DNA from 4 places in the Pedococcus sp. P3_C7 genome. Region 2 is predicted to be linked to each of the others. Evidence: predicted binding sites of a transcription regulator. Region 2 holds the regulator's gene; each other region holds the start of a gene.
The links. The regulator LexA, encoded in region 2, represses DNA repair genes until DNA is damaged. The targets are predictions, from matches to a motif close to TCGAACANNTGTTCGA.

Region 1: the regulator LexA is predicted to act here: its motif matches at 5,774-5,789, upstream of AC1DS4_RS13215 (YbaK/EbsC family protein).
Region 3: the regulator LexA is predicted to act here: its motif matches at 3,595-3,610, upstream of AC1DS4_RS16695 (HNH endonuclease signature motif containing protein).
Region 4: the regulator LexA is predicted to act here: its motif matches at 2,675-2,690, upstream of AC1DS4_RS01765 (HNH endonuclease signature motif containing protein).

What each region holds. Positions count from the first base shown of each region.
Region 1 is NZ_JBFUHC010000009.1:94,534-102,071, reverse strand. Features, by position in the region: gene dinB (DNA polymerase IV) at 1-103, opposite strand, end outside; gene AC1DS4_RS13235 (methyltransferase domain-containing protein) at 123-809, opposite strand; gene AC1DS4_RS13230 (DNA polymerase III subunit alpha) at 853-4,743, opposite strand; gene AC1DS4_RS13225 (SAV_6107 family HEPN domain-containing protein) at 4,740-5,210, opposite strand; gene AC1DS4_RS13220 (DUF6504 family protein) at 5,210-5,554, opposite strand; gene AC1DS4_RS13215 (YbaK/EbsC family protein) at 5,882-6,406, shown strand; gene AC1DS4_RS13210 (HAD-IIA family hydrolase) at 6,530-7,354, shown strand; gene AC1DS4_RS13205 (ArsR/SmtB family transcription factor) at 7,380-7,538, opposite strand, start outside.
Region 2 is NZ_JBFUHC010000013.1:94,922-102,459, forward strand. Features, by position in the region: gene AC1DS4_RS17930 (class I SAM-dependent methyltransferase) at 1-382, opposite strand, end outside; gene AC1DS4_RS17935 (N-acetyltransferase family protein) at 401-940, shown strand; gene AC1DS4_RS17940 (DUF4259 domain-containing protein) at 1,010-1,423, shown strand; gene AC1DS4_RS17945 (hypothetical protein) at 1,399-1,611, opposite strand; gene lexA (transcriptional repressor LexA) at 1,681-2,463, opposite strand; gene AC1DS4_RS17955 (LysM peptidoglycan-binding domain-containing protein) at 2,719-3,117, shown strand; gene AC1DS4_RS17960 (hypothetical protein) at 3,224-3,721, shown strand; gene AC1DS4_RS17965 (winged helix DNA-binding domain-containing protein) at 3,677-4,834, opposite strand; gene AC1DS4_RS17970 (SRPBCC family protein) at 4,882-5,310, shown strand; gene AC1DS4_RS17975 (dihydrofolate reductase family protein) at 5,424-6,023, shown strand; gene AC1DS4_RS17980 (DUF998 domain-containing protein) at 6,140-6,841, shown strand; gene AC1DS4_RS17985 (hypothetical protein) at 6,831-7,538, opposite strand, start outside.
Region 3 is NZ_JBFUHC010000011.1:135,352-142,889, forward strand. Features, by position in the region: gene AC1DS4_RS16690 (NHL domain-containing thioredoxin family protein) at 1-1,848, shown strand, start outside; gene AC1DS4_RS16695 (HNH endonuclease signature motif containing protein) at 2,258-3,580, opposite strand; gene AC1DS4_RS16700 (DUF6458 family protein) at 3,822-4,079, shown strand; gene AC1DS4_RS16705 (acyl-CoA dehydrogenase) at 4,095-5,897, opposite strand; gene AC1DS4_RS16710 (DUF6584 family protein) at 6,082-6,636, shown strand; gene AC1DS4_RS16715 (nucleoside/nucleotide kinase family protein) at 6,636-7,340, shown strand; gene AC1DS4_RS16720 (hypothetical protein) at 7,389-7,538, shown strand, end outside.
Region 4 is NZ_JBFUHC010000001.1:372,411-379,948, forward strand. Features, by position in the region: gene AC1DS4_RS01755 (LLM class flavin-dependent oxidoreductase) at 1-454, shown strand, start outside; gene rpe (ribulose-phosphate 3-epimerase) at 537-1,193, shown strand; gene AC1DS4_RS01765 (HNH endonuclease signature motif containing protein) at 1,237-2,667, opposite strand; FMN riboswitch at 2,882-3,010, shown strand; gene ribD (bifunctional diaminohydroxyphosphoribosylaminopyrimidine deaminase/5-amino-6-(5-phosphoribosylamino)uracil reductase RibD) at 3,132-4,157, shown strand; gene AC1DS4_RS01775 (riboflavin synthase) at 4,157-4,759, shown strand; gene AC1DS4_RS01780 (nicotinamide mononucleotide transporter family protein) at 4,756-5,460, shown strand; gene AC1DS4_RS01785 (bifunctional 3,4-dihydroxy-2-butanone-4-phosphate synthase/GTP cyclohydrolase II) at 5,457-6,683, shown strand; gene ribH (6,7-dimethyl-8-ribityllumazine synthase) at 6,680-7,165, shown strand; gene AC1DS4_RS01795 (phosphoribosyl-ATP diphosphatase) at 7,162-7,425, shown strand; gene hisG (ATP phosphoribosyltransferase) at 7,440-7,538, shown strand, end outside.

The sequences.
Region 1 (7,538 bases), on a different contig from region 2:
AGGCGTAGAACGCGTCCATGTCGACGTGCAGGACGGTGCACCCCGTGTCATCGGGTGGGTGCTCCCCCCCGCGCTGCGGGAGCGCGTACTGGCGCCGGCTCATCGGTGGCCCCGGTTCGCCCTCAGCGTCGGGCGAGGACGTGCACGGCCGCGCCCAACTGTCCGAGGAACCCGAAGTCGGGGTGGCGGCTGGCCACCTGTTCGAGCTCGAGCAGGGCCATGCGGTCGGCCTCGGAGTCGATCAGCGCCGACGGCACGAGGTCGCTGAACAACCGCACGCCGTGGACGTCCTCGACGACGAGCCCGGTCTGCTCGACCAGGGCCTGCAGCGCGGCGGCGTCGAACCGGCGCGGCAGCGGATCGGCGCCGCCCCAACGGCCGTCTGCGGAGGTCAGGGCGGTGTGGGCCTGGGCGAACTGCCCGGCCAGCGCCCGGGCCAGGACGACGGCGAGCCGCCCCGCGGCCACCAGGCTGAGGTAACCACCGGGAGCCAGCACTGCGGCCAGCGCCGCGAGGGTGGCCTGGGGGTCGTCGACGACCTCGAGGGTGCCGTGGCAGCAGACCAGGTCGACCGGTTGGTCGCCCACGAAGTCGGCCAGGGAGTCGGCGTCCCCCTGCAGTGCGGTCACCCGGTCGGCGACGCCACGCTCGGCGCTGCGCCTCGACAGGGAGGCGAGGGCGTCCGGACTCGGGTCGACGACGGTGACGTCGTGGCCGAGCTCGGCCAGTGGCACCGCGAGGCCGCCGGTGCCGCCCCCGAGGTCCAGGACCCGCAGGGGGCGACCCAGCTCGGCCTGCTGGCGCTCGATGAGGGTGCCCCGCCCCCCCCCCCCCCCCCCCCCACCACTGTGGTCAGTGACCGGAGCTGCCAGGGCTCGAGTGCCAGAGCTTGCGCGGCGGCGTGAACTGATCCGCCCCTCCCGCGTCGGGCACCGCCGCCCCTTGACCGAGGCGGTGGGACCCCCGCACGTCCTCGCCCGGCGGCCGGGTGTCGGCATAGGGCGACTGCCGGAAGCCCGAGGCATGCACCAGGACTCGCCGTCCTGCGCCCACCTGCTGCTGGTGGGCAGCCTCCAACGCCTCAGCCTGCTCGGTGGCGGCGCGCTCGCTGGCATCCATCGCGGCATACACCGCCTCGAGGCCACCACCTCGCCACGCGTCCCACAACGGGGTGAGCTCCCACGCACCCGTCGCCCGCAGCGAGATGCCCCGCGGACCGGTGCGACGCACCACACCACGGACGAGCAGCATCCACGAGTGGAAGACCGTGGCGGCATAAGGACCTTGGACATCCTCGAAGAAGGTCGCGTCGATCGGTCCGGTGGAGTCGTCGAGGGTGAGGAAGACGACCCGTCGCCCTGACCGGATCGGCGGCGTCTGGGTGGCGACCTTGACCCCGCACGCCCACACGGTGGACCGGCTGCGCGCCCGCAACAGGTCGCGACTGCGGGTGACTCCGAGCGCATCGAGCATCGGAGCGTAGAAGTCGACCACGTGGGCACTCGCGTCGAGGCCGAGGATGTCGAGCTCGGCGCGGACGCGTTCGGGACCGCTCAGCTCGGGCAGGCCGGTGCCACTGGTGAGCTCGGGTCGGTCACCGAGGTCGAGCGCGAGCTGGGTCGCCTGCTGGTCGGCTGCGCGTACCGGCAGCGCTGCCTGCGACTGCGCTGCCGCCCGGGCCCGCACCTGCCCACCCTCGAGGTGCTGGTCCGACACCGGCAGGGCACGGCTCCCCCTGGCCCGGCGTGGCGCCGCCCGACGCGCCGAACGGTCCAGTGCCCGGCCGTAGCGGTCGAGCTCGGCGACGTGCAGCAGCAGGTCACGACGGGTGGTCCGGCCCCGACGACCCAGTCCCCCGGCGTCGATGCCCGCGGAGGCCACCCGCATGCCGTAGAGACTGTCGAAACCCCCCGCGAGGACGAGGCGTTCGGCGATCGGACGCGAGACGTGGGCGCGGTGCCAGAAGTCGGCCAGCCCGGCGTAGGGCTGCCCGGCGACGATGCGGGCCACCTCTGCGTCGTTGATGCCGCGGACGTCGGCCAGCGACAGCCGGATGCCGTAGTCGCTGGCATCGGGCAGGTCGGGGTGCGGCGGGACGAACCCGGACGGGTCGTCGCAGTCCAGGCGTTCGATGCGGTAGCTGCCGGTCGAGACGTTGACGTCGAGGCCGAGCACCGCGATGCCCAGGCTCCGGGCGTCGTCGAGGATCAGCCGCTTGGGATACATGCCCGGGTCGTGGGTGAGCACGCCGGCGAGGAACGCTGCGGCGTGGTGGGTCTTGAGCCACGCGGAGTGATAGGTCGGCAGGGCGAAGGCCGCGGCGTGGGCCTTGCAGAACCCGAACGACGCGAACGCCTTGAGCACCTCCCAGATCCGGTCGACATCGGCGGGGGCATAGCCGCGGGCCGAGGCGGCCGGTCGCCACCAGGCCTCGATCTCGAGCTGTCCCTTGGGGGTGCCGAGGGCACGGCGCACCTCGTCGGCCTGGGCGAGCGACACCCCGGTCGTCTCGGCGACGATCATCAGCACCTGCTCGTGGAAGACGACGACTCCCTCGGTCTCCTGCAGTGCCTCGATGAGCGTGGGGTGCAGGTAGCTGACCTCCTTCCAGCCGTGCCGGGCCTCGAGGAACGGCGTGATCATGTCGGACTTCACCGGGCCTGGCCGGAACAGCGAGATGTCGATGACAAGGTCCTCGAACCGCTCCGGACCGAACTTGCCGATCAGCTCACGCTGTCCGGGGCTCTCGATCTGGAAGCAGCCGAGGGTGTGGCTGGTGCGGATCAGGCGGAATGTCGCCTCGTCGTCGAGCGGCACCTGGGCCTGGTCGTCGAGGTCGACCTGCACTCCGTCGACCCGCTGGACCTCCTGCACGGCGTGGGCCATCGCCGACTGCATCCGGATGCCGAGGACGTCGAGCTTGAGCAGCCCGAGCGTCTCGACGTCGTCCTTGTCGAACTGGCTCATCGGGAAACCCAGCCAGCTCGCCTCCACCGGCGTCCGGTCGAGCAGGCTGCCGTCGGACAGGATCACGCCGCACGGGTGCAGCGCGATGTGGCGGGGCAACCCGTCGAGCCGCTCGACGAGGTCGAACAGGGCTCGCAGCCGAGGACTGTCCAGGCCTCGCGAACGCAGCTCGGGCAGCTCGGCGATGGCGTTGCGGGCGTCCCGGGCCCGGATGTGCGGGAACGCCTTGGCGATCTCGTCGATCTCCACCGGCGGCAGCCCGAGCGCCGCCCCGACGTCCCGGATGGCGTGCCGCACCTTGTAGGTGTCCATCATCGACACGCAGGTGACCCGCTCACCGCCGAACCGGTCGAGGACCCGCTCGTAGACCTCGGTGCGGCGGGCCGACTCCACGTCGATGTCGATGTCGGGCAGCTCGGCCCGCAGCGGCGAGCAGAACCGCTCCATCAGCAGGCCGTAGCGGATCGGGTCGACCCCGCTGATCCCGAGCAGGTAGTTGACCAGCGACCCGGCTCCCGAGCCGCGAGCCGCGACTCTGACCCCCATGTCGTGGATCAGGTCGACGACCTCGGCGACGGTGAGGAAGTAGGTCGGGTAGCCCAGCTCCGCGATGACCTTGAGCTCGTCGGTGAGCCGGCTCTCCACCGCCATCAGGTCGCGCTCGCCGGCCCCGGGGTAGCGCCCGGCCACCGCCGCGCGGCACCGTTGCTCGAGCACCACCTGGGCACTCATGCCGGGATCGACCCCCACCCGGTCGGGTTCGGGCAGGTGGACCGACCCGATGCCGAGGTCATGGCGGGCGCTCTGGGCGCAGCCGAGCCCCAGAGCCAGGGTCCGCCCGACCAGGTCGTCAGCCCGGCCGAGGTCGCCACCGGTGATCTCACGGGCGATGGCGTGCATCGTGTCGGTCGTGGCCAGGTGGGCGGCGTCGGTGACCCGGTCGAGGTGCCGGGTGTCGAGGGCGACCAGCCGCCGCGCGGCGTCGAGCACGTCGACGACGGCCGACTCCCCGGGATCGACGTGGCGCACCGCCGCGGTGAGCACCGCGGTGACGCCCTGCTCGTCGGCGAGCCCCAGCAGCCGTCGGGCATGACTGCGCGATGCCGGGGTGCCCTCGGGTCCCCCGTGGCAGACCACCTCGATGACGACGGCGTCAGGTGGCAGTCGGCGCCGCCAGGAATCCAGCAGCTCACGGGCCCGGTCGGTGCGCTTGGCCAGCAGCGCCCGTCCCACGTCGGAGTCGGGGCCGAGCAGCACCACGAGCGGACTGGGCTCCCCTTCACCTGCGCCGCCGCACGCTGCTGCGACCACGGCGGCGGAGCTCACGGGCACTCCCCGCTCACCGCGCAGGTGGGTCTGGGTGACTAGCCGGCACAGTGCCGCCCACCCCACCCCTGCGGGCACCCCAGCCGCTCGTCCCCGCGCGAGCACGGTGACCCGTGGATGGCGGGCATCGCGCTCGGCGCCACCCCGGACAGGGGTCCGCCCCCTCACCGCTGGACCGACCGCATCCAGACCCACCGGACCCGGACCGACCGCATCTGAACCCATCGCATCTGGGCCCACCGCGAGGTCGACTCCCAGAACGGGTGCGATGCCGGCCGCGGTGGCGGCCTGGACGAAGCGGACCGCACCGTAGAGACCATCACGGTCGGTGAGCGCGAGGATCGGCTGACGGTGCTGGGCAGCGCGTTCGACCAGCGCCTGGGGCGTCGCGGTGCCGTAGCGCATCGAGAACCCCGACGCGACGTGCAGGTGGGCGAACTCGGTGCTCACGGGCCGGCCCCCGGAGTGCTGGTCACTGCGGTGGGCACCAGCAGGTGGTCGTACGGCGACCTGGGCACTGGCAGACCCAGGGTCCGGCAGACGAGGTCGAGGAAGAGCTCGGACTGGCGCAGCAGGTCGTCGGCCTCGCGCGCACTGTGGTCGTGGTGGCGGCGAGCTCCCACGACGTCGAAGAACCCGGCCCACTCGGAGAGCTCGGGCGCGACCGTGGGCAGCAGCTCCCACAGGCTGCGAGGACCGGACTGGCCCGCGGACTGGTGGGTGGACGTGATGCGGGTGGCGACCACGGCGGCAGCCGCGCGCAGGGCACCGAGCTGGGCCTGGTCATAGCGTCGGGCGACCTCCTCGCTCTGGCAGGCCTCGAGCAGCGAGTGCCGTGCCCGGTCCAGCAGGTCGAGCGTGGCAGCAGCTCCGCTGGCCGCCCCCTGGGCAGTCCCGTGTGCACTTCGGGCGCCCATCAGTCCGCCACCCTCAGCAGCCGCCACTGGCTGCCTGCGTGACTGGCGGGGTCGGCGCACAGGTCGTAGACCCCGATCCCGGCGAGTCGGCCGGCGCTCGCCTCGACCCGCCAGACCTGTCGTTCCCGCGCATCGGTGAGCACGTCGCTGCCCTCGCGCTCGCGGGCGTCGCGCCACCACGGCCGCCGCTCCTGCCAGCGGTCGAGCACGGCCCGGACGACATAGAGCCGGCCACGCCAGACGAAGGCGTTCGGACCGCGCCCCGCCACCTCTCCCAGACCAGGGGTCAGGTCCTCGCGAGCGCCCTCGCGGACCTCGATGGGCTCTTCGTAGCGGCGGACCACAGGGCGCTCCTTCGGGGATCTGGTTTTCGGGTTGCGGGCATGGCGCAGCGCCACCAGACACAGCGCTGCCGCGTCACCGGGTGATGCGCTCTGGGCCCTGTGAGAGGCGGGGTCGAGGCGCCTGCTCACAGGGCCAGAGCCGCAGTGGTCCGCGGGATGACCGCCCACCACGGTGTGGGGCCGTGACCGGTGGATCGGTCGTCGTCGTGAACCACGAGTTCGAACAGGTGTTCGATAAGAAGAACGGTACACCCCGCCACGGACAGTCCGTCAACCCCCTCCAGACGACTGGTGACAGGCGTGACCGCACGGCCCTAGTCTTCGGCCATGACAGCGTCCGACGTGCCGACGTCGGCCCCCGACCTGACCGGGCACCCTGCCGTCCGCAGGGTCCTGGAGAACCTTGCGATCCACCACGTCGTCCCCGAGGTGGTCACCCTCCCGGACGCCGTGCGCACCGCGGCCGCCGCGGCCGCCGCGCTGGGCATCACCCCCGCCGAGATCGCCAACTCGCTCGTCTTCCGGGCCCACGCACCGGACGGCACGATCAGCCCGATGCTCATCCTCACCTCGGGCGCACACAGGGTTGACCTGGTCAAGGTCGCCGACCTCGTCGACGACGTCGACCACCTCGACCGGGCAGACGCCGACTTCGTCCTCGAGGCGACCGGTTTCACCATCGGGGGCGTGGCGCCAGTCGGCCACCGCAGCCAGGTCCGCACTCTCGTCGACGTCTCACTCAGCCGCTACCGCCACGTCTGGGCGGCTGCCGGCCACAGCCACACCGTCTTCCGCACGACCTACGAAGAGTTGCTCCGCGTCACCGGAGGCCACGCGATCGAGGTCGCCTGAGGCGCCGCTACTGCGCTCGTGGCCAATGGCAGGGCGCCACCTCCTTCAGGCACTCCATCCTCCGCGACGTCCGCCACCCGGCACTCCCCCAGACCCCGCACGCAACTCGGACACAATGGGCCCATGACCACACCGAAGCCCGTCGAGTGCTGGCTCACCGACATGGACGGCGTCCTCGTCCACGAGGAGAGCGCGATCCCCGGAGCCGCCGACTTCATTGCCACACTGCAGGAGTCAGGGCGGCGGTTCCTCGTCCTGACCAACAACTCGATCTTCACCCCGCGCGACCTGCGGGCCCGGCTGCTCGCCAGCGGTCTCGACGTGCCGGAGGAGTCGATCTGGACCTCCGCCCTCGCCACAGCGCAGTTCCTCGCCGACCAGCGGCCGGGCGGGAGCGCGTTCGTCGTCGGCGAGGCAGGCCTGACGACGGCGCTCCACGAGGTGGGCTACACGATGACCGAGCGCGACCCCGACTACGTCGTGCTCGGCGAGACCCGCACCTACTCGTTCGAGTCGATCACCAAGGCGATCCGGCTCATCGAGGCCGGAGCCCGCTTCATCGCCACCAACCCCGACGTCAGCGGGCCCAGCCCGCACGGCATGCTGCCGGCCACCGGCTCCGTCGCAGCCCTGATCAGCGCGGCCACCAGCCACCGGCCCTACTTCGTCGGCAAGCCCAACCCCCTGATGATGCGCAGCGCGCTCAACCGGATCGACGCCCACTCCGAGTCGACCGTGATGATCGGCGACCGGATGGACACCGACGTCATCAGCGGACTGGAAGCGGGGCTGCGGACCATCCTCGTGCTGACCGGGTCGACCAGGCGCGAGCAGGTGCAACGCTTTCCCTACCAGCCGACCCGCGTCGTCGACTCGATCGCCGACGTCGTGCCGCTCGTCACCGAGCTGCGTCCGCTGACAGGAGCCTCGAGCGACTCGAGCGGCTGACCCCGAGGTATGCCGCCCGGCCGGGTCAGCCGCGCGAGTCGCCCAGCACGCTGGCGAGCAGCCCCGGGAAGGCCACGTCGAGCTCCTCGCGGCGCAGCGACACCAGCCGTTCACGGCCACGAGGCTCGTTGCGGATGACGCCCGCCTCGCGGAGCACCTTCATCAGGTGGGACTTTGTCGACTT
Region 2 (7,538 bases):
CCGGGTGCCAGGACCTGGCGTCCGCCACCACCCAGTCGATCCGGAGCCCGCGACTGGAGGCCTCCTTCTCGCCCTTGGCCAGCCCCACCGCCGAGAAGTCGACCGCCGTGACCCGCCAGCCCTTCGAGGCCAGCCACACGGCGTGTCGGCCCTCGCCGGCGCCGAGGTCGAGGGCGCGACCGGGCGGCCAGGCGCCCACGATCCTTTCCACCTCGGCGTTGGGCGTCGCGCTCCAGACGTGCTCGTGGGCGGCATACCGCTCGTCCCACAAGGCCTGTCGGTCCGTCGGCCCACCGCGGTCGGGGTCCGGCAGCTTCGCCGCCGCAGCCGAGTCGTGCGTCCCGTGGCTGTGGTCGTGGCGGTCGCCTTGCTCGTCGCTCATCCCCCTAGCATCGCCGATATGACCAGCATTGCCCCGGACAGCGGCCGCGCAATCGTCGTCCGTGACGCGACGCAGGCGGACCTCCCCGCGATGGCCGCCATCTACGACGAGCAGGTCCGCACCTCGCTGGCGACCTTCGACACCGAACCCCGCGGCGCGGCATACCTCGGTGAGAAGCTCGCCGCCACCAGTGCCGGCAACGTCGGCAACGTCGTCCTGGTCGCCTGCGCGGACGAACAGCTGCTCGGGTACGCGTTCTCCGGCACCTTCCGCCCGCGACCGGCCTACGACGGCACCAAGGAGGTGTCGGTCTACCTCGCGGAAGGCGCGCGCGGTCTCGGCCTCGGACGGACCCTGTATGCCGCGCTGCTGGCGCGGCTGGACGCTGCACCTGAGGTGCACACCCAGGTGGCCGTGATCGCCCTGCCGAACGACGCCAGCGTGGCGCTGCACGTCGCGTGCGGCTTCGAGCGGGTGGGAGTGCTTCGCGAGGTCGGACACAAGTTCGGTCGTTACGTCGACACGGCCTGGTACCAACGGATGACTCCGCACGAGTAGGACTGGCGTGTCGCTGCGTCTCTTGGCACCCTCGAAGGAGCATCGTTCGCACGCTGTGGAGGTTGGGAGATGGGCGCCACCGGAGCCGGGCCGTTCGAGAACGACGACGCACTCGACCTGCTCGACGAGCTCGAGGAGTCCGAGCACGACGTACGACGCAAGCGGGTCGAGGCGGCCCTCGACCAAGTGGTCCGCGCGCGGGGGTACATCGAGGCGCCGACCATGTCGCAGGCGGTGGCCGCAGCGGTGCTCGTGGCTGCCTGCGACGACTTCGAATCCGTGGTGGGAGAACGCAATGTGCCCTGGTGGGTCGACGAGGAACCCATCGAGGTGGACGAACAGCTGGAGGAGCTCGCCACCCGGGCACTGCACCGGGCAATGCAGTCAGACGACAACGAGCTGTGGGAGCTGTGGGCCGAGGGTGACGGCGGCGAACGCTTCGCCACCAAGATCACGCACTACCTCGACGCGCTGGGTGACTGAGCGGGGGAATGGGCGGGGGACTGGGCGGGGAGCTGACCCTGTGCCCGACAGATCCCGAGAGCCGCGTCGATCTGGTCCAGGTTCAGCTGCGAGCAGGCGTGGCTCGCGGCGTCGATCAGGTCCGCGAGCAGTTCGATCTCGGACCCCAGCACCTGGTCGGTGAGATCGGGGTCGGGTTGGGCCTCCATGTGTAGAGAACGCTCGTGCGAGTCGCCTGTTACGGGGCACGTGACGCACACGCGCCCGCGGGGTCCGCTTCAGTCCGTTCGGGCGAATGAGCCATCAGCCGAACGGATGATGGGTCGACTCGTGCCGGCCCCACCATGCGCCTGCACGCACGTGTGCCGCGGCGCGCACGAGGCGCTCCGCGGGATGGGGTCGAAGGCGGCGTTGTGCGGCATCAGCCACGCCTTGCCGTCCTTGCGCTTGAAGGTCTTGACGGTGGCCTCGTTGTCGAGCATCGCCGCGACGATGTCTCCGTTGTCGGCCGTGGGCTGCTGGCGGACGACGACCCAGTCGCCGTCGCAGATCGCGGCGTCGATCATCGAGTCGCCGACGACCTGGAGGAGGAACAGCTGGCCCTCGCCGACGATCTGCCGGGGGAGCGGGAAGACGTCCTCGACGGTTTCCTCGGCCAGGATGGGCACACCGGCGGCGATACGCCCGAGCACGGGCACGTAGGTCGCAGCCGGGCGCTGGTCGCCGGACCCGGTCTCGTCGTAGGTCGCCGTCTCGTCCTCGGCGGAGGCGCCGCCGCGGTAGCCCCGCATGTCGGCGGGGGAGTCGGGGGAGACCACCTCGATGGCGCGCGGCCGGTTGGGGTCGCGGCGCAGGAAGCCCTTGCGCTCGAGGGTGGAGAGCTGGTGGGCGACCGAGCTGGGGGACGTGAGGCCGACCGCCTCGCCGATCTCGCGCAGGCTCGGCGGGTAGCCGCGCCGGTCGACCGAGTTGCGGATCACCTCGAGCACCCGTCGCTGCCGGACGGTGAGCCCGTCACCGCGATCGCGGTCGGGCAGTTCCTTGACGTTGTCGTCGCTCATGCCGCTTCCTCACTTGAGCAGTTTCGGGTGCAGGTGCAGGTCAGGTGCCGTATGCCGGGTGCTTGAGGAGCCGTTGTCAGTGCCCTCTGATGTGCTTGCGGCATGAACACAGCGTATGGCCTTCGAACGCCTGTGCCAAACATGTGTTCGACGCGTGTCTTGATTGATTCGAACATGCGTGCTAGAAATCAGTCAAGCAGTTCTTCGCACATCCGTTCGAGGAACGCAGCAGAGCACGTCACGATGGAGGACCTGATGAGTGCAGCAGTCGCTTGGGACGTCGCCCCCGCACCGGTGCGGGTCCCCGTTCGCCCGGCTCGCCCCCGCCTGGTCTCGGTGCCCACCGGCCCAGAGGTCGCCGTCGCTCCCGCCGCCCCGCTGCGCCTGACCCGTGCAGCCCGGCTCGCGATCACGCTCACCGTCGTGGTGACGGCCGTGGCCCTGGCGATCGCCGTGTTCTCCGGTGGCGCGTCCGCCACCGTGATCGACCACTCCACCACGGTGCAGTCCGGTCAGACCCTGTCGCAGATCGCGGTCGAGCAGCTCCCGCAGCTGTCCATGGCCGAGGCGGTCGCCCAGATCCAGGTCGCCAACGACCTGACCGACAGCAACGTCCACGCCGGTCAGACGCTGCTCATCCCCGCCGTCGGCTGAGACCCGCCAGCTGGCGACTGAGCGCGTCGGTCGAGTGGCCTACGCATTTCGCGCTACGCGATAACCACGATGCGCTGGGGGCGAACCTCGTAGGACCGTGGTCGGCATGCACACCACCACACGGATGGCGGCCGCCCTGGCCGCAGCTGCCGGAGCAGTGACCTTCTCGGTGCTCCCGGCCATCGCCGCGGCGGGAACTCCCACCTCGTTCACCGTCGACACCCAGTTCGTGGACGGGCCCAGCGACATCACGGCCGCGACTGGTCCGCTCTCGTCCTGCACCCAGGTCACCGACCTCGAGAACGCCGCCGACCTGCGGACCCACAACCAGCTCGTCTTCAGCGGGGTCAAGCAGCTGACCTGCGGCACGGCGACGGTGACTGTCGGCTACCAGGCCTTCATCACCCTCCCCGCGTTCCAGAACCCGAACGTGCTCCCAGAAGGCGGCGGCTACCGGACCTTCGGGGACTGGTGGGTCATCGACTCGACCCTGCCGGGCGTGAGCTCGGGCGGGGGCAAGCTGGCGGGCGACAACCGCACGTGCACGCTGGATGCCGGCTCAGTCGGCTGCATCACCGACACCTTCCGGGGCTTCGTCTCCTAGGACGGTGGCGGGGGGGGGGGGCGGGGTGCCCTCGTTCTCGACCAGGGACAGGTCGCGTCCGAGGAAGCCAGCGAGGCGCTGGGCCGCCACCCTGACCTGGGTGCGTCCTCGAGTCGAGACCTCAGGAGCGAGGTGCACCTCGACCTGCACGGCGTCGGGTCGCACGGTCCGTTTCCAGAGCCCGACGTTGGTGCCGTCGAGTACCACGCTCGCCCAGAACGGGTCGGTGTGTTCGGCATAGGGGTGGCCCGGCAGCGCTGAGAAGTTCACCTGCGGATAGGTCAGCACCGCCTCGTCATAGGTCGGGAAGAGGTATGCCGCCGGGGCGCCTCGGCTGACCCGTCGCACCTGCGTGGGGTCGAACCAGTGCGGGATGCCGTCGATCTCCACTTCCTCCAGGTCGTCGCCGAGCTGCGCGAGCGCTGCTTTGGTGTCGCTGACCGTCATGGTGGCCCACCGGGTGAAGTCCTTGACCGAGGCCGGCCCGTGGCCGCTGAAGAACCGTCGGACCAGCTCCACGACGGCCTCGTCCCGGCTGCGTTCGAGTGTCGGCGCGATGACCTCGTCGACCAGGGCGTAGGAGTGGTGGACACCCTTCATCGGCCCGGAGCAGACCAGGCCGCGCATCTCCGCGACGATGAGCAGGTGGCCGAGCTGTTCGCCCGGCTTGATGGGTGAACCGCGCTCGACGAACGCCTCACCGAGCTCGGGCCGAGTGAGAAAGTTCTTGTCCTGCAACAGTTCTGCCAGCAGGTCGAACCCGTCTCCGAGACGCTTGGCCTCGTCGAGGCCGAGCTGGCGGTGCCGCGCTCCCATGCTCGACAGCACGCGCGGCGAGGTGAGGGCGAGGATCCAGCGCAGGTCCTCGGGGGCGACGAAGTGCCACGTCGGCCGCAGGATGTGGGTGCGCAGGAAGGCGCTGGCGTCGAACTCACGCTGCACCGCGGCATACCGGTCCTTGCGGGAGCGCATGGCAAGTGAGAAGAAGGCGTGGTCGCGCTCCTGGCTCTGCACACAGGTGAGCAGTCGCACGACGTCGGCGGCGCGGGGCAGCGGCGCCGAGCTGAGCCGCTGGGTGGCCAGCCGCTGGGCGACGACGCTCGCGTGATCCATGGCGTCATCCTCTCGAATACCGCCGACAGGTGCGCGACCATGGAGGGGTGGAGCAGAGCACGACGGTCGACATCGCCGCCCCGCCGGACAGGGTCTGGGAGGTGCTCACGGACGTCGAGCACTGGTCGGACTGGACCGCCTCGGTGCGCTGGGTTCGCCGCCTCGAGGACGGCCCGTTGCGGACGGGCTCGGCCGCCAAGATCAGCCAGCCCAAGGTCCCGACGGTGGACTGGGTGGTGACCGAGTTCGACCCGGGGCGGATGTTCACGTGGGTGTCGGCCGGCCCCGGGGCGCTCACCACGGCGAGGCACTCGGTGGAGGCGCTCCCCGGCGGTGGCAGCAGGGTCCGGCTCTCGGTGGAGCAGAGCGGGATCGTGGGTTCGCTGGTCGGCCGGCTCTACCACGGGCTCACCGAGCGCTACCTCGCGATGGAGTCGGCGGGGCTCAAGGCGCAGTGCGAGGGCGGGCCCGCCTGAGGGACCGATGAGTTCGTGGACCGTGGCCGGTCGGTACTGCTGACAGGAACACCAGGAGACACGAACACCGGGCCGACGCCGACCGTGGGCGCGGACCACGGAAGGCGGCAGTCATGGGCAAGGTCATCGCGGGGATCACGACGTCGGTCGACGGTTACGTCACCGGGCCGGACGACGGCCCGGACAAGGGGCTCGGTGAGGGTGGCGAGCGGCTGCACTACTGGGTGTTCGGCGGGCCGTGGACCTATGCCGAGGAGCCGACCGGCCAGATGGGGGAGGTCGACAAGGCGTGGATGGACGAGGCCATGGCCAACTTCGGCGCGGTGGTCGGAGGGCGCGCGACCTACGAGGCCGCCGGGCACTGGGGTGACCAGAACCCCTGGGACGTGCCGTTCTTCATCGTCACGCACCGACCGGAGGACCAGCCCGAGGGCGACGCGTTCACGTTCGTCGACGGTCTGGCCGAGGCCGTCGACCAGGCGCGGGCCGTCGCAGGGGACAAGGACGTGCACGTGATGGGCGGCGCCGACGTGATCCGGCAGGCCCTGGCCGCTGGGCTCGTCGACGACCTGTCGATCATCGTGGCCCCGGTCATCCTGGGCGGGGGCAAGCGACTGTTCGACGGCTTCGAGCAGGACATCGAGCTGACCCACAAGGGCGTCCGGCAGAGTGAGTACGCCACCTTCATCGACTACAGCGTGAACAAGGGCTAGATGGGTCGATCGACCCATCCAGGTGAGTGCACGAGTGGGCGGATCGGCCGACGCGGGATGAGGCGGCCCCTTCATAGCGTCGAGGGCATGAGCACCCACCCGACCAGGAGGCAGCCATGACCACCTCGATCTCGCCACACAAGGCAATCCCCACCGCCACCGGAGGCGCCCCCCACGCCGGCACGGCAGACCTGCACTGGTCTGCCCTCGCCGGCATCACGGGCCCGATCCTGTTCACCTCGGTCTTCCTCGTCCAGCAGCTGGCCCGCCACGACACCTACGACTGGGTCAGCGAGCCGGTGAGCAACCTCGAGGCCGGACCGCACGGCTGGGTCCAGCAGGCGAACTTCGTCGTGTTCGGCGTCTTCATGGCGGCGTTCGCTGGGGGGATGCACCGCGGTGTCGCTCGGAGCCGGCTGAGCCGGCTGGGCCCGGCCCTCCTCGGGCTGTGCAGCGTCGGACTGTTCATCGCCGCGGCCTTCCCCATCGAGCAGGACGCCCAAGGCGTCGCCTACGACCCCGGGTACCACTTCGTCGGCGGCGTGACCTTCTTCCTCAGCTCAGGGTTGGCGCTGCTCGCCCTGTCGCACGGACTGCGGGCCGATCCGCGATGGGGCACAGTGCTGCCACGCTGGACCCTCGCCGCCGGGCTGCTGGCGTTGGTCGGATTCGTGACGCTCGGCGCCTTCGCGATCCCCGAGGATGCCCCACTGCACGGGTATGCCGGGTTGGCCCAGCGCGTCGTCATCCTCACCGTGACGTTCCCCTGCCTGGTCGCCCTGGCGCTGAGATTGCGGAGCCACGACTTCAGGTACTGACTCCCCGCAGCTGGACGTCCGCGGCATACCCGCCGAGCTGTGCGGTGAGCTTGGCCGTCGCGGTGCCGGGGCCGGCGGGCGTCCAGGTCACGGTCACTGAGACCGCATCGCCAGGGGCGATGGCGCCCTCGGTCTCGAGCTCGGCGACGAACCCGGCCGTGGACGGCTCGACCACGAGGGAGCCCGCCGCGATGCCGAGCGCGTCCTTGCTGCCGTTGAACAGGTGGACGGTGCTGCCCACCGGGTTGGTGCCCGTCGTGGTCAGGTCGAGGCTGCGAGGCACGAAGGCGACGATGTCCTTGGTCGTCGCCGCGCCCGGACCGAGGATGACGTCGGCGACGCGTTCGATGAGGTGCCGGAAGGTCTCCTCGCGGAAGCCGATGACGAACGCGATCACGGCCAGAATGGCGATGCCCGGCCCGTCGTAGGCCACGGGCACCGCGGCCGCCGAGCCGCCACTGGCGGGCGTCGTGGGGGAGGCGGTGACGCTCTTGATGAGCAGCACGACGATCAGCACGCCGATGGTGCCGCACACGCCGCCGAGCAGCGGGCGGGCGAGGTGCCACAGGTAGTAGTCGGGGTCCCAGTTGTGGGCGTGCTTGACGATCCCGACGAGGCTGATCGTCGCCCCGCCCAGCGCCCCTGCCCACGGCACCCACAGGGGCACCACCGACTGGAACGAGAACGACCAGTAGAG
Region 3 (7,538 bases), on a different contig from region 2:
CTGGTCGGGCGGGGCTGGCTCAACACCGGTGGCGAACCGGTGACGTTGGCCGACCTGCGCGGGCGCATCGTCGTGCTCGACTTCTGGACGTTCTGCTGCGTCAACTGCCTGCACGTCCTCGACGAGCTCCGTCCGCTCGAGGAGAAGTACGCGGACTCCCTTGTCCTGATCGGCGTCCACTCCCCGAAGTTCGAGCACGAGGCCGACCCCGACGCCCTCGCCGCTGCGGTCGAGCGCTACGCCGTGCACCACCCGGTGCTCGACGACCCCGACCTCGTCACGTGGCAGGCCTACACCGCCCGCGCGTGGCCGACGCTGGTCGTCATCGACCCCGAGGGCTACATCGTCGCCTCGATGTCCGGCGAAGGACACGGCCACGGCCTGTCGGTCCTCATCGAGGAGCTGATCGCCTCGCACAGCGCCAAGGGCACCCTGCGCCAAGGCAACTCGCCGTATGCCGCGCCGGCACCTGCCCAGACCGCGCTGCGGTTCCCGGGCAAGGCGGCCGCCCTGCCGGACGGTTCGTTCCTCGTCTCCGACACGGCGCACCACGAGCTCGTGTGGCTCGAACCCGACCTGGAGACCGAACGCCGACGCTTCGCCGGCACGAACGAGTCCGGTCCGCTGAACGAGCCGCAGGGGGTGCTGGTCCTCCCGGCGGACACGGCTGAGCGAGTCGGCTACGACGTGGTCGTCGCGGACTCCGTCAAGCACCGGATCCTCGGGCTGCGGCTCGCCGATGGAACCTGGACGGTGCTCGCCGGGACGGGCCGCCAGCTGCGCGAACGGTCTGGCATCGGCCCGGCCCTCAAGCAGGACCTCTCGACGCCCTGGGACCTGGCCTGGTTCATCGGTAGGGTCGTCATCGCGATGGCCGGGACCCATCAGCTGTGGGCCCTGCACCTGGCCACCGACCCGGCCGACAACACGGTCGCGGTGCTCGGGGGCACCTCCGCGGAGGGCATTCGCGACGGAGCGGCGGACGAGGCGTGGTTCGCCCAGCCGTCGGGGCTCGCGGTGTCGGAGGAGGGGTCGCGCCTGTGGGTCGCGGACTCCGAGACCTCCGCGCTGCGATCGCTCGACGTCACCGACGAAGGCTTCGTCGTCACCACCCACGTGGGTCAGGGCCTGTTCGACTTCGGCCACCGGGACGGCACGGCTGGCGACGCGCTGCTCCAGCACCCCCTCGGCGTGACCGTCCTGCCGGATGGCTCGGTGGCCATCAGCGACACCTACAACGGCGCGATCCGCCGGTTCGATCCGGTCACCCGCGAAGTCAGCACCCTGGCCACTGGCCTGCGCGAGCCCTCCGATGCCGTCGTCGAGCTGACCGAGGTCGGCGACACCCAGTCCCCGAACCGTTCGAGTGTCGCGCCTCGAGCGCGCCTGGTGGTGGTCGAGTCGGCGGCCCACCAGCTCGTGCGGATCCCGTTGCCCGACAAGGCCCAGCACGTCGACGGCCTCGCCCAGCGCACCCAGCGACCCCGCACCGAGGTCGCGCCAGGTCCCCTGACCCTGACGGTCAGCTTCTCCCCGCCCACGGGGCAGAAGCTCGACTTCCGCTGGGGCGACCCGACTCGGTTGATGGTGTCGGCGACCCCCGAGGGCCTGCTGCGCGAAGGTGCCGGCAGCGCCGAAGGCCTGACGCGCACGCTGACCCTCGACCCGGCGGCCGGCGACGGAGTGCTGCACATCTCGGTGCAGGCCGCGTCGTGCGACGGCGACCCCGAGACCGGCGAGGTGCCCGAACACGCCGCCTGCCACCTCTACCAACAGGACTGGGGTATCCCCGTTGTGCTGGTCGACGGCGCCACCACCGAACTGACCCTCGACCTGCGAGGCGTCTGACCTACGAGTGGGCGGGCGCGCGCGTAGCGTTCCCGGTTGGCCCCCAAGATCCTGCCGCAGCGCCTACCCTCGGGTCATCGGTTCGCTCCCGCGCGGGCCGCTGCGAAGGGGTGGGCGACATGTGGTGGCTGCTTGCAGTGCTGGTCGCGATCGGCGTCCTTGCCTGGGTACTCCAGCGGCGTGGGGCGACGTTCGACGGACAAGACGACCGAGGGGACGCGGGACGCCCGCCCGAATCCTTCAAGATTCCCGGCGCAGGCGGCGGCAACTCAGGCGGCTTCGCCGGCTGAGTCGCGGCCCCGCCAAACTCCCGCCGGGCATGCCACAGCCCGCGCCGCCGCGCCGCCGAACTCCCGCAGGGCCTGCCACAGCCCGCGCCGCCGCGCCGCCCCGCCCAACTGTCCTCGCCTCACGTCCGGAGAGCGAAGATGACGGACTTCTTCCCCTGGCCGTCCGTGTCGATCCGGTGTGAGTAGCGCGGGTCGTGGATCCGGCGATGGTGGTATCCGCACACCGGGACTGCCAGCGCCAGATCGGTCCGACCACCGCTTGCCCACGGATCCTCGTGATGGAGCTCTGACCAGGCATAGGGCCGATCGCACCCTGTCGCCGCACAGGTGTCGTAGGTCGTGGCGAGGGCGACCCGCTGCGCCTCGGTGAAGAATCGCTCTTGGCGCCCGAGGTCCAGCGGAACCGATCGTCCACCCAGAACCGCCGGAAGGATGCCGGCATTACAGGCCAGTCGGCGGGCCTCCCCGGCGGAGATGTCGTGGCCGGTGTCAAGGTGGGCGGCTCCGACAGCAGCCTTGAGCTGGTCGTGGTCGATCGTGACGACCACCGTGGCTGCGACCTTGCCGCTGAGCGTGTCGGTGGGGAGGTGCTCGAGCAGCTCGACGAATGCCGTGCCGTAGCGGTGTGCCCAGTCACCGTCCGCCTGGAAGGCCTCCCAGGTGGCCGCTGTGACATCGGCAGGCGTGGCGGCACCTGCAGCCTTGGCCGCCTTGGCAGCCTGCTGGGCGAACCGACGGGGCGATGCGATCTGTTGAACGGTCTTGGCCAGGATCGAAGCCGCAAGAGTCGGCAGCTTGAAGTGGCCCGTCGTGGTGCCGTCGCCGTTGTGGTGCCACGTCAGCCGCGCCTTGGCCAACGCCGCGTCTTCCTCGCTGCGCAGCACCTGGTCCTCGTGGGCGTCGACCTCGGCCTGCGAACGCTGCGCGACCGACAGGATCCGCCTGCCCTCCTTGCGCAGGGTGCCCGGGTCGACCAGCTTCGCTCGGCGCACGAGATCTGCCTCGATGGCCGTCCGCTCCTGCGTGCTCACGCCGTGGGGCAGCTGGGCGGTGGCCGTCGCGATCACCTGGGCGTGCTCGGTGGAGACGTCGCCGGCGGCCAGTGCCTCACGGGTGGCGTCAAGGCCGTTGTCGAGGGCCATCGCGAGCCGCACGTCACGGGCCGCCTGACCGCCCTCGCGCCGCGTGCTGGCCGCCAACCATGCGGACGTGTCGCTGAGTCCGGAGTCGGCGGCGACCTCAGAACGGTCAGCCTCGGCGACGAGTGAGAGCCGAACGGCCTGCAGCCGTGTGATCACCCGGTCGATGTCGCCCAGGGCCGCCGCCGCGGCAGTGCCGCCGCTCACGTCGCCGGTGTGGACCCGATCCAGCAGCTCGTCGATCTCGCGCAGCACTTCGACCGTCCCGAGTGGGGCGGTGAGAAGGCTGGCGGCTGCGGACATGTAGGCAACCATAGTCGAACATCTGTTCGAACACAAGCACAGTCCACACAGGGACTGGCCAGAAAGGTGGTCAGGTCTCGCGACGGGCTGCCGGAAGGGGTGGCGGGTCGGTGCCGCTCTCCGGCCCCTGTCGCGACGTGGCGGTATGAGAAGAATGCGCCGCGTCACCGCAGGTCAGGAGCTTTTGGCCATTAGAGTTGAGGGAACGGGTGACCAGTGCCCGCAATCCCCAGGAGTGAGCATGTACATCGGAGTCGGCATCTTCCTGATCGTCGTCGGCGCGATCCTGACCTTCGCGCTCAACGCGTCCACCGACGTGGTCAACCTCGGCATGATCGGCTGGATCTGCATGGCTGCAGGCGTGCTGGCCATCCTGCTGTCGCTGATCGTCACCCGCCGCACCACCACGGGCGCCGGCTACTCGTCGCGCCGCGTGAGCCACACCGACCCGGCCACCGGCACCCGTGTCGACGAGGTCGACGTGGACCCGCGCGCCTGACCAACCCCAGAGGCATCACCTGACCGACGACGAAGCGGCACCGGACTGATCGATCTTGCCCTCGTAGAAGTCGCGGTCCTTGGCCGAAACCCCTTCTGCTTCAAGGGCCTTGGCCGCAACCGCTGCCTGGCGAAGCAGGAGCCAGCCGATGACGAGGTCGCCGGCGGACAGCAACAGGCGTGAGGTGTTCTGGCCGACCTTGTAGAGGTTGGTCAGCTCGCCACCCTCCTGGCGCGGGTCGGACTTCATCAGCTCGCCGACCATGTAGCCGATGATGCCCTGGACGTCCTCGAGGCCCGTCCCGAGTAGCTCGCGCTCGGCGTCGAGCCGTCCGCCACTGGCGCCGATGTCCTTGGCGAACTCCTGGATCTGCAGGGCCACGTGCGACAGGGCCTGGGCCTTGTCCTTGATGATCTTGCGGAAGAAGAAGTCGAGGCCCTGGATCGCCGTGGTGCCTTCGTAGAGCGTGTCGATCTTCGCGTCGCGGATGTACTGCTCGATCGGGTACTCCTGCAGGAAGCCGGATCCGCCGAGGGTCTGCAGCGACTCGGTCCCGAGGAGGACCCATGCGCGCTCGGAGCCGACGCCCTTGACGATCGGGAGCAGGAGGTCGTTGACCCGGTTGGCGATCTCGGCGGCGGAGCCCTCGGCGAGCTCCTCGGAGCCACTCTCGAGGAACGCCTGGTGCACGATGTCCTGCTGGGTCGCGGTGTACATCACGAGCGCGCGCAGCCCCTCGGCATACGCCTTCTGCGTCATCAGCGAGCGACGCACGTCGGGGTGGTGCGTGATGGTCACGCGGGGCGCGGCCTTGTCGTTCATCTGGGTGAGGTCGGCGCCCTGGACGCGCTCCTTGGCGTAGTCACGAGCGTTGAGGTAGGCGGTCGACAACGTCGAGATCGCCTTGGTGCCCACCAGCATTCGCGCGTGCTCGATGACGCGGAACATCTGCGCGATGCCGTCGTGGGTGTCGCCGAGCAGGGTGCCGACGGCCGGCTCCTTGTCGCCGAAGGTGATCTCGCAGGTCGTCGAGACCTTGAGGCCCATCTTGTGCTCGAGGTTGGTGACGTTGGCGCCGTTGCGCTCGCCGAGCTCACCGGTCTCGAGGTCGATGTGGAACTTCGGGACGATGAACAGCGACAGTCCCTTGGTGCCCTCGCCTGCGCCCTCGGGGCGGGCCAGCACGAAGTGGATGACGTTGTCGGTCATGTCGGACTCACCGGAGGTGATGAACCGCTTGACGCCGGTGACGTTCCAGGTGCCGTCGGCGTTCTCGCTGGCCTTGGTGCGGCCGGCGCCGACGTCGGAACCGGCGTCGGGCTCGGTCAGCACCATCGTGCAGTGCCAGCCCTTGTCGACGATCCAGTGGGCGAGCTTCTTCTGCTCGTCGTTGCCGAGGATGTAGAGCAGGTTGGCGAACGAGTAGGAGGCGGCGAACATCGCGATCGCCGGGTTGGCGCCGAGGACCATCTCGTTCATGGCCCACTTCAGGCTCGGCGGGGCGACGGTGCCGTCGAGCTCGCGCGGGACGTCGATGTTCCAGAAGCCGGAGTCGACGTAGGCCTGGTAGCTCTTCTTGAACGACTCGGGCATGGTCACCGAGTAGGTCTTGGGGTCGTAGACCGGAGGGTTGCGGTCGGCGTCGGCGAACGACTCGGCCAGCTCGTTCTCGGCCAGCCGCGCGACCTCCTTCAGCATCTCCTTGGCGGTGTCTGCATCGACATCGGCATAGGGGCCGGTGCCCAGGACGTCGCCGCGGCCGAAGACCTCGAAGAGGTTGAACTCCAGGTCGCGCAGGTTGCTCTTGTAGTGGCCCATGTCGGGGAACCCTCCGAGTGGTGACTTGTGGTCGACCGGCCCGTACCGGGCGGTAACTTCCATGATTCTACCGGTGGGTAACAATTGCAACCCCTCTGTGGGATTCCCCACCAAACGGATGACGTATGCCGCGTGCCCCCGATGACGCGGGCGCGCGGGGGAGGGCACGGCATACTCACGTGGTGTGACCGAGGAACCCCAGACGCAGCCTTCGAGCCAGCCGAGCAACGCGGTCCAGCGTGCTCGGGCCGACCTCGACGCCGGGCGGGAGTGGAAGGCGCGCGAGCGCCTCGTCGGACACCTGGCGGGGGAGTTCGATGCCGAGGCGCTGGAGCTGCTGGGCGAGGTCAACTACGCGATGCGTGACCTGCCGGCGGCGGGGGCCGCCTGGTTCGGCACGGCCCGACGCGGCAAGGACGTGGACGAGGCGGTCGAGGCGTGGCGGGAACGGCACGGCGACCACTTCGGCCAGATGTGGAGCAGCCTGCCGCGGTCGGTACGGGAGCGGGAGGGCAACAAGCGGGTCGACGCGCTGCGGCGACGGGCTGAGCAGGCCAAGACGCCAACCACCGCGACCAGCTCGCCGCAGCCCCCTGGTGCGGGCGCGTCGCCCGGCTCGAGCGCCGGAGAGGGTGGCCCGGATGCTGCGACGATCATCGCGGTGGCACTGGCAGGGTTGTTCGTGGTGTGCGCCGTCATCGGCCTCGTGACCCTCCTGGGCTGGATGGTCCCCGGCTGATGGGTTCGGGGTTCGGCGCAGCGTCGCTGTCCCGGGCAACGACCAGCGTGCGCGAGGCGCTCGTGTCCGAGGTGGCCGCTCGCGTCCCTTCCCCCGTCGGGTCGAGCTGTGTGCGGGTCGGTGTCGACGGCGTCGACGGGGCGGGAAAGACCACCTTCGCGGCCGAGCTGGCGGCGGCCCTGAGGGACCTGGGGCGTCCCGTCGTGGAGTTCTCCCTGGACGGCTGGCACCGTGTGCGGGCGGAGCGCCACGCCCGTGGCCGGCAGTCGCCGGAGGGCTTCTGGCTGGACTCGTACGACTATCCGCGCCTGGTCGACGAGGCCCTGGACCCGTTGGGACCGGGAGGCTCGCGGTGGTTCCGGTCCGTGGGCCACGACGTGCGCACCGACGAAGTGGTCCGCCCGGACTTCGTCGAGGCCCCCGAGGGTGCGGTGGTCGTGGTCGACGGGCTCTTCCTGCACCGGGCCGAGCTCGCGGGCTGCTTCGAGTTCACCGTGTTCGTCGACGTGCCGTTCGAGGTCTCGGCCGCGAGGATGGCCGTGCGCGACGGATCGACGCCCGACCCCGCGCATCCCGATCTGCGGCGCTATGTCGAGGGGCAGCGGCTCTACTTCGCCGAGCGGTCTCCGTGGTCGCGAGCCGACCTCGTCGTGGACAACACCGACTTGGCCGAGCCCGCTCTGGTGGACGGCCGGCGCGACTGAACGGCGTGGGTCCACCCGCCTGTCGGTGGCTCCTGTCACTCTCGACGCATGGACAACACCTCGGATGTGCTGCTGTTGCACGCGGTCCAGGCCTGGTGTGACGAGTGCCAGGGCGAGCGGATCCTCGTGCCCGTGATCGACGACCTGCCGGGCGGCTTCTGCTGCACGGTCTGCGACACGGCGGTCTTCTCGGCGCTC
Region 4 (7,538 bases), on a different contig from region 2:
CCACTTCTCGGGGCGCGGCACGGCAGCAGCCCTCGACCTCTACCGCGGGGGCTTCAGGCCATCCGCCGCGCATCCGGTGCCACGCACCTTCCTCACGGTCAACGTCGTGGTGGCGCCCAGCCAGGTCGAGGCCGAGCGACTCACGCTGCCGAACCTGGCGTCGATGGTGGCGCTGCGGACCGGCGGTCGACTTGCCCCGCAACTGCTCGTCGAACAGGCGGAGGAGGCCGGGATCGCGGACGGGCACCGCGATCTCGCCACCGAGATGCGTGGGCGTTGGGTCGTCGGCACTCCCGACGTCGTCGCCGAGCAGCTCACCGCCCTCGCTGCCGAGTACGACGTCGACGAGGTGATGGTCCACCCTGTCGCCGGAGCCGTGAGCGGCACCCCCACGGCCCTCGCACCGGCTCGTGAGGCGACGTTGGCGCTGCTGGCAGACGCGTTCGGTCAGTAGGTCGCATACGCGTCCCCCGCCTCCGCCGCCCCCGACGACGCCCGCCCCGTCGCCGCGTTGGCGGGCGGATACAGTGTCGGCCGTGCAGATCTCGCCGAGCATCCTCTCCGCCGACTTCGCGAACCTCGAGAGCGAACTGGGCCGCATCGCCAACGCCGACTGGGCGCACGTCGACGTGATGGACGGCCACTTCGTGCCGAACCTCACCCTGGGGCTCCCTGTCGTCGAGGCCCTCGCGAAGGTGAGCCCGATCCCGCTGGACTGCCACCTGATGATCGACGACCCCGACCGCTGGGCCCCCATGTATGCCGAGGCGGGCGGCGCGTCCGTCACGTTCCACATCGAGGCCGCTCGCGACCCGCGCGCCCTGGCGAAGAACCTCCGCGCCCTGGATGTCCGGGCGGGCATGGCCATCAAGCCGGGGACCCCCTTCGCGCCGTACGAGGATCTCCTGCCCGACCTGGACATGGTGCTCGTCATGACCGTGGAGCCCGGTTTCGGGGGACAGTCCTTCATGGCCGACCAGATGCCGAAGGTGGCCCAGGTGCGCGAGGCGGTGCGGCGCCTCGGTGGCGAGGTCTGGGTGCAGGTCGACGGGGGAGTGTCAGCCAAGACCATCGAGCAGTGTGCCGAGGCAGGTGCCAACGTGTTCGTCGCGGGATCGGCCGTCTACGGTGCCGAGGACGCGGCCGCCGCGGTGGACGAGCTGCGCGCCCTGGCGGCGACGCACGCCCACTGAGCAGACCGGCATCCTCGTCGGTCCCGGCCGTGTCCTGGGGCCGTCAGCCGGACTCGTCCCAGCGGCGGATCGCATCGAAGGGGTCGCGCTCGATCACTGCTGGCCCGGCGGCGGATCTCTCGGCTGCGCCTGAGACAACGCGCAGGCGCGGCGTGAAGGTGTCCTCGAGCTCGCGATCGGAGGGAATCTCGATCTCAGCCCAGCGAGCTCGTTCCCCCGACGGTGGTCGGTAGGTCGTGACCCTGTCGTCGCACTCGCGCGAACCCTCGTCCGGTGGGGCGAGCTCGTCAGGCCCTGGCGGTCGCAACTGGTGCCCGTAGCGATTCACGACGACGAGCCCATCGTGGCGAGTCGGGTCTCCGGTGACGGTGAAGTCCCCGCGATCGATGGCGTCGTGGTGGAACGGACAGAGGCTGATCTGGTTGTCGTCGTCTGTGGCGCCACCGTGGGCCCAGTCGTCGAGGTGGTGGATCTCGACGAACCGGGTTGCGGTGCATCCTGGAAACCGGCATCCGCGGTCGCGGTCCTCGATCAGCCTGCGTGAGCGCCGGGGGAGGATGCGCATCGTGCGGCCGACGCTGATCGGTCGCCCCTGCGTCTCCCACACTGGCTGGAGCGCGCCGTCCGTGAGGAACCGCTTGACGAGCCGCGTCGGGATGGCGCCCCCGCCGTTGATCCAGGCGCCGTCCGTGTCCAGGTGGAGGTAGACCCTGTAGTGGCTGGCGCGGCTCGTGGAGGCAACGCCGGCCAAGGACCGCTGCGCGACCTCCGCGAGGCCATCCGCGTAGGTGGGTTGAGGGGCTGCAGGCGGGTCGCCGTCCCGCTGCTGGAGGAACAAGGCGTCCTTGGCCTCCTTGACGGCCTGTTCGACGAGCGCCCCGATCGTCGCGGGCGCGCTGTAGCGGAGCTGGAACCGGCCATCTCGGTCGTAGTGCATGGACAGCTCTGGCTTGGCACACGCACGACGCTCAGACTCGCCTTGCGGGCCGCTCGGATGGTCGAGCGCGACAGGATCCGCAGACACCCCGGGGGACGCGGACTCCACCTCGGTCGCAGGGTCGCGGAACGCGTGTCGGCTCACGGCGCGGCGCAGCTGCGGCACCGTGGCGTGCCGAGCCAGGTGGGTCATCGACGCCTGGTGGCTGGCGGGCACGTGGTGAGCCACGACGGCAGCCGCATCCAGCGACAGCTCACCAGCGCTCACCGCCGCGGCTGCATCCGGCAGCTCCGCGCGGCGTCGGGCCACCGCGACGACGTCGCGGGCGTGCGCGGGGGACAGGCCGGCTCGGACGATCAGGTAGTGCTCGGGGGAGCGGAAACCGCCGTCGCCCCAGTGCCCACCCTCAATCAGCTTCGCGACGATGTCGGCCAGCTCGGCGTGGGCCCGGTTGAGCTGCCCAGCCACCATTGCCGTACGGGTCCAGAGGTCCTGCTGGACCTCCTCCCGCTGCGTGGCGATAGCGCTGACCGACATGGCTCAATCGTACACCTGTTCGAATGGCAACGACAAGACCATCCACAACCAATTCTGTTGTGGCGCAATCCATTTCGCGGCCCTACCCATGTCAGAGGTATGTGGTAGAGGCTCAGGCAGAGCTGGCAAGTGTTCTCCTGGCTGCCCCCTTCGTGAGGACCGTCACGCGGACGGGACGGCGCGCACCCAGCCGTGCTGCGGCATACTGGACACTGACGTGCTCCGGGGTCGGTGTAATTCCGAACCGGCGGTGACAGTCCGCGACCCGACCGCAGCCAGCGGCCGGTTGACTGGGTGGAACTCCCAGACCGACGGTGAAAGTCCGGATGGTAGGCAGCACGCGACAGCGGGACCAGTGGGTTCGCAGTGCGGCAGTTGCCGACCCTGCGTTCCGACCCTCGCCAGCAGGCCCGCCTGCACACCCCCGGAGCTCAACCGACACGGTTTCGAGCAAGGGCAGGACAGTGGCAGAGCACACCTCGACAGACACGGCGATGATGCGTCGTGCCCTGGGGCTGGCTGCCCATGGCCCCCGGGCCAACCCCAACCCACGCGTCGGGTGCGTTCTCGCGGACGCCGCCGGCGACGTCGTGGCCGCCGGCTGGCACCGCGGCGCGGGGACGCCCCACGCCGAGGCCGACGCCCTGAGCGCCGCAGGGGAGCGCGCGGCGGGGTGCACGGCCTACGTCACCCTGGAGCCGTGCAACCACAGCGGGCGGACCCAACCCTGCGCGGCGGCCCTGCATGCCGCGGGCGTGGCTCGGGTGGTCTATGCCCAGACCGACCCCAACCCGGCCGCCGCGGGTGGGGCCAAGTGGCTGCGCAGGAGGGGTGTCAAGGTCGAAGGCGGCCTGCTGGCCGACGAGGCACAGGCCCTGAACGCGACGTGGACCCATCTGGTCACCACCGGGCGCCCGTGGGTGACCTGGAAGCTCGCGACCACGCTCGACGGTCGCAGTGCGGCGGCTGACGGGACCAGCCAGTGGATCACCGGCGAGGCCGCCCGGGCCGACGTCCACGAGCAGCGCTCCCGCAGTGGGGCGATCCTCGTGGGGACCGGCACGGCGCTGCTCGACAACCCACAGCTCACCGCGCGACGTCTCGACGGCTCGCTCTACCCCGAGCAGCCGATCCGGGTGGTCATGGGCGAGCGTGACCTCCCGCCGGACGCCCGAGTGCTCGACGACGCGGCTCCCACGTGGCAGCTGCGGACGCGCGACCCCAAGGACGTCCTGTCGGCGCTCGCCGAGGCCGAGGTGCACCACCTCTGGCTCGAGGGGGGTCCCACCGTCGCGGCTGCGTTCATGGCGGCCGACCTGGTCGACGAGCTCGTGGCCTACGTCGCGCCCGTCCTGTTGGGGCGCGGCCGCCCGTCGGTCAGCGACCTGGGGATCACGTCGATCGACCATGCGCTGCGCCTGCAGCCGACCGACATCACCCTGATCGGCGACGACGTGCGGATCACGGCATCACTGAAGGGGGCTCGCTGATGTTCACGGGAATCGTCGAGGAGCTCGGCCGGGTCGTTGCCCTCGACGCGGGTGCCGACTCGGCCCGACTGACGGTGGCCGGACCACTCGTCACGTCCGACGCCGAGCACGGCGACTCCATCGCCGTCAACGGCGTCTGCCTGACCGTCGTCGAGCACGACTCCGAGCAGTTCACCGTCGACGTCATGGCCGAGACCCTCGACCGCAGCAGCCTCGGTACCCTCAGGGCCGGCGACCCCGTCAACCTCGAGCGCGCCATGGCAGCCTCGAGCAGGTTCGGCGGCCACATCGTCCAGGGCCACGTGGACGGAACGACCCGGATCCTCGCGCGAACGCCGGGGGAGCGGTGGGAGGTCGTGCAGTTCGGCCTGCCGAACGCCCTGGCCCGCTACGTCGTCGAAAAGGGGTCGATCACCGTCGACGGCGTCAGTCTCACGGTCTCCTCCGTCGACGACGCGACGTTCAGCGTCTCGCTGATCCCCACCACCCTCACCCTCACCACGTTGGGACACAAGGAAGTTGGCGACACCGTCAACCTCGAGGTTGATGTCCTCGCCAAGTACGTCGAACGCCTGCTCACCTCCAAGGAGACCTCCGCATGAACATCTTCAGTCGGCTCTACGAAGCGCACCTGACGATCGCCGGCCACCCCATCACGTGGCGCGAGATCGTCGGCAACGCCTTCGGCTTCGCCTCCGCCATCGGCGGGTTGCGACGACGAGTCTGGGCCTGGCCGATCGGCATCGTCGGCAACGTGCTCCTGTTCACGGTCTTCATCGGTGCGACCTTCGACGCACAGGCGCAGCAGCCGTTGTTCGGCCAGGCCGGCAGGCAGGTGTTCTTCATCCTGACCAGCGTCTACGGGTGGTGGCGGTGGAACGAGCAGCGCAAGGCACGTCATGATCTCTCCGCCGCCGCGATCACACCCCGCTGGGCCACGCTCCAGGAGCGGGTGGCATACCTGGTCGCGGCCGCCGCGGGCGTGCTGGTGTTCCAGTGGGTCTTCTCCGTGATCGGAGCCGGCTGGCCGGCGCCACGCTGGTACTTCTGGTGCGACGCCTGGATCTTCGTCGGTTCGATGGTCGCGACCTACGCGATGGCCCGCGGCTGGAACGACTTCTGGCTGGCGTGGATCGCCGTCGACCTCGTCGGTGTGCCCCTGCTCTGGCACTCGAAGTACTACCCGACAGCCATCCTGTTCGTCGTCTACGGAGGCTTGGTCGTCTACGGCTTCTTCGTCTGGCTCAAGGCTTCCCGTGAGGAGCGCGACCCCGCTCCCGAGCTGAGTGAGGTGTCGGCATGATCGGTCTGGCCACCGTCGAGGCGGCCCTCGCGGCGCTGCGCGAAGGGCGTCCGGTGCTGGTCACCGACAGCGAGGACCGCGAGAACGAGGGCGACGTCATCCTCGCCGCCCAGACCCTGACGGACGAGTGGCTGGCGTGGACCATCCGCCACACCAGTGGCTACGTCTGCGCCCCGATCACCAGCGAGGCAGCGGACCGGCTCGGGCTTCCGCTCATGGTCGCCGACAACCGTGACCCGCTGCGGACGGCGTACACCGTGACCATCGACGCCGCGGCGGGCGTGACCACGGGCATCAGTGCGGCCGATCGTGCGCAGACCATCCGGTTGCTGGCAGACCCGTCGTCGACGACCGAGTCGTTCGTGCGTCCCGGTCACGTGATCCCGTTGCGTGCCAAGCCCGGCGGGGTGCTGGAGCGGCCCGGTCACACCGAGGCAGCCGTCGACCTCTGCCGGCTCGCTGGGCTCGCGCCCGTCGGCGCGATCGGCGAGCTCGTCAACGACGACGGCACGATGATGCGCCTGCCCGAGGTGCTGGCGACCGGGGCGGTCACCAACATCCCCGTCATCACCATCGAGCAGCTGATCGCGTGGCGGCAGCTGCACGACCGCGTCGAGACCCTCGCCGAGACGACCCTGCCCACCCGGCACGGCGACTTCTCGGCGATCGGGTTCCGCGACAAGCTCACCGGTGACGAGCACGTGGCGCTGATCAGCCCGCGCGGTGCCACCGGGCCGAACCCGCTGGTGCGACTGCACTCCGAATGCCTCACCGGTGACGCCTTCGGCTCCCTGAGGTGCGACTGCGGGCCACAGCTCGAGCGATCCATGGAGCGGATCGCCGCCGAGGGCGGTGTGCTCGTCTACCTGCGTGGACACGAGGGCCGTGGTGTGGGGCTCGTCTCGAAGCTTCAGGCCTACGCCCTGCAGGACGCCGGCCTCGACACCGTCGACGCCCAGCTGGAGCTCGACCTTCCGATCGACGGCAGGGAGTATGCCGCCGGCGCGGCCATCCTCAGCGCCCTCGGTCTGGGAACGGTCCGGTTGCTGACCAACAACCCGGCCAAGGTCGCGGCCTTGCAGGGATACGGGATCGAGGTCGCGGCCGTCGAGCGCCTCTCGATCGCGCCCAACCCCGCCAACCGTGCCTACCTGCGGACCAAGCGCGATCGGATGGGGCACGACCTCGTCGTTGACGCGAGCGACCAGGGAGCCAGCGCGTGAGCGGTCACGGCGCGCCTGCCCTCACCGCCGACGGGTCGGGCCTGCGAGTCGCCATCGTGGCGGCCTCGTGGCACACCGAGGTCATGGACGGACTGGTCGCGGGCGCCCAGCGTGCCCTCGCCGAGGCGGGGGTCGAGGACGTCCTGCTCGTCCGGGTGCCGGGCACGGTCGAGCTGACCGTGGCCTGCGCGCGTCTCGCGCCGGCACACGACGCCCTCGTGGCCCTCGGTGTCGTGATCCGCGGTGGCACACCGCACTTCGACTACGTCTGCTCGGGGGTGACGCACGGGCTGGCGCAGGTCAGTGTCCGCACCGGGGTCCCCGTCGGGTTCGGGGTGCTCACGTGCGACGACGACGCCCAGGCACTCGACCGTGCCGGGCTGTCCGGATCCAGTGAGGACAAGGGCCACGAGGCGGCCATGGCCGCGGTGGCGACCGCGGTCACCCTGGGCACCCTCGCTCCCCGTACCCTTGGCCCGTGAAGACTTTCGACGATCTGTATGCCGAGCTGGCCGAGAAGGCGGTGAGCCGACCCGAGGGCTCGGGCACCGTACGCGCGCTGGACGCCGGCGTTCACGAGATCGGCAAGAAGATCGTGGAGGAAGCCGCCGAGGTCTGGATGGCTGCCGAGCACGAGGGCAAGGACCGCGCGGCGGAGGAGATCAGCCAGCTGCTCTACCACCTCCAGGTGCTCATGGTCGCTTCCGACATCACCCTCGACGACGTCTACGCACACCTCTAAAGGACTTCACGGACATGCTGCGAATTGCTGTGCCCAACAAGGGTTCCCTGTCCGAGCCCGCGGTCGAGATGCTGCGCGAGGCGGGATACCGCACGCGTCGTGACACCAAGGAG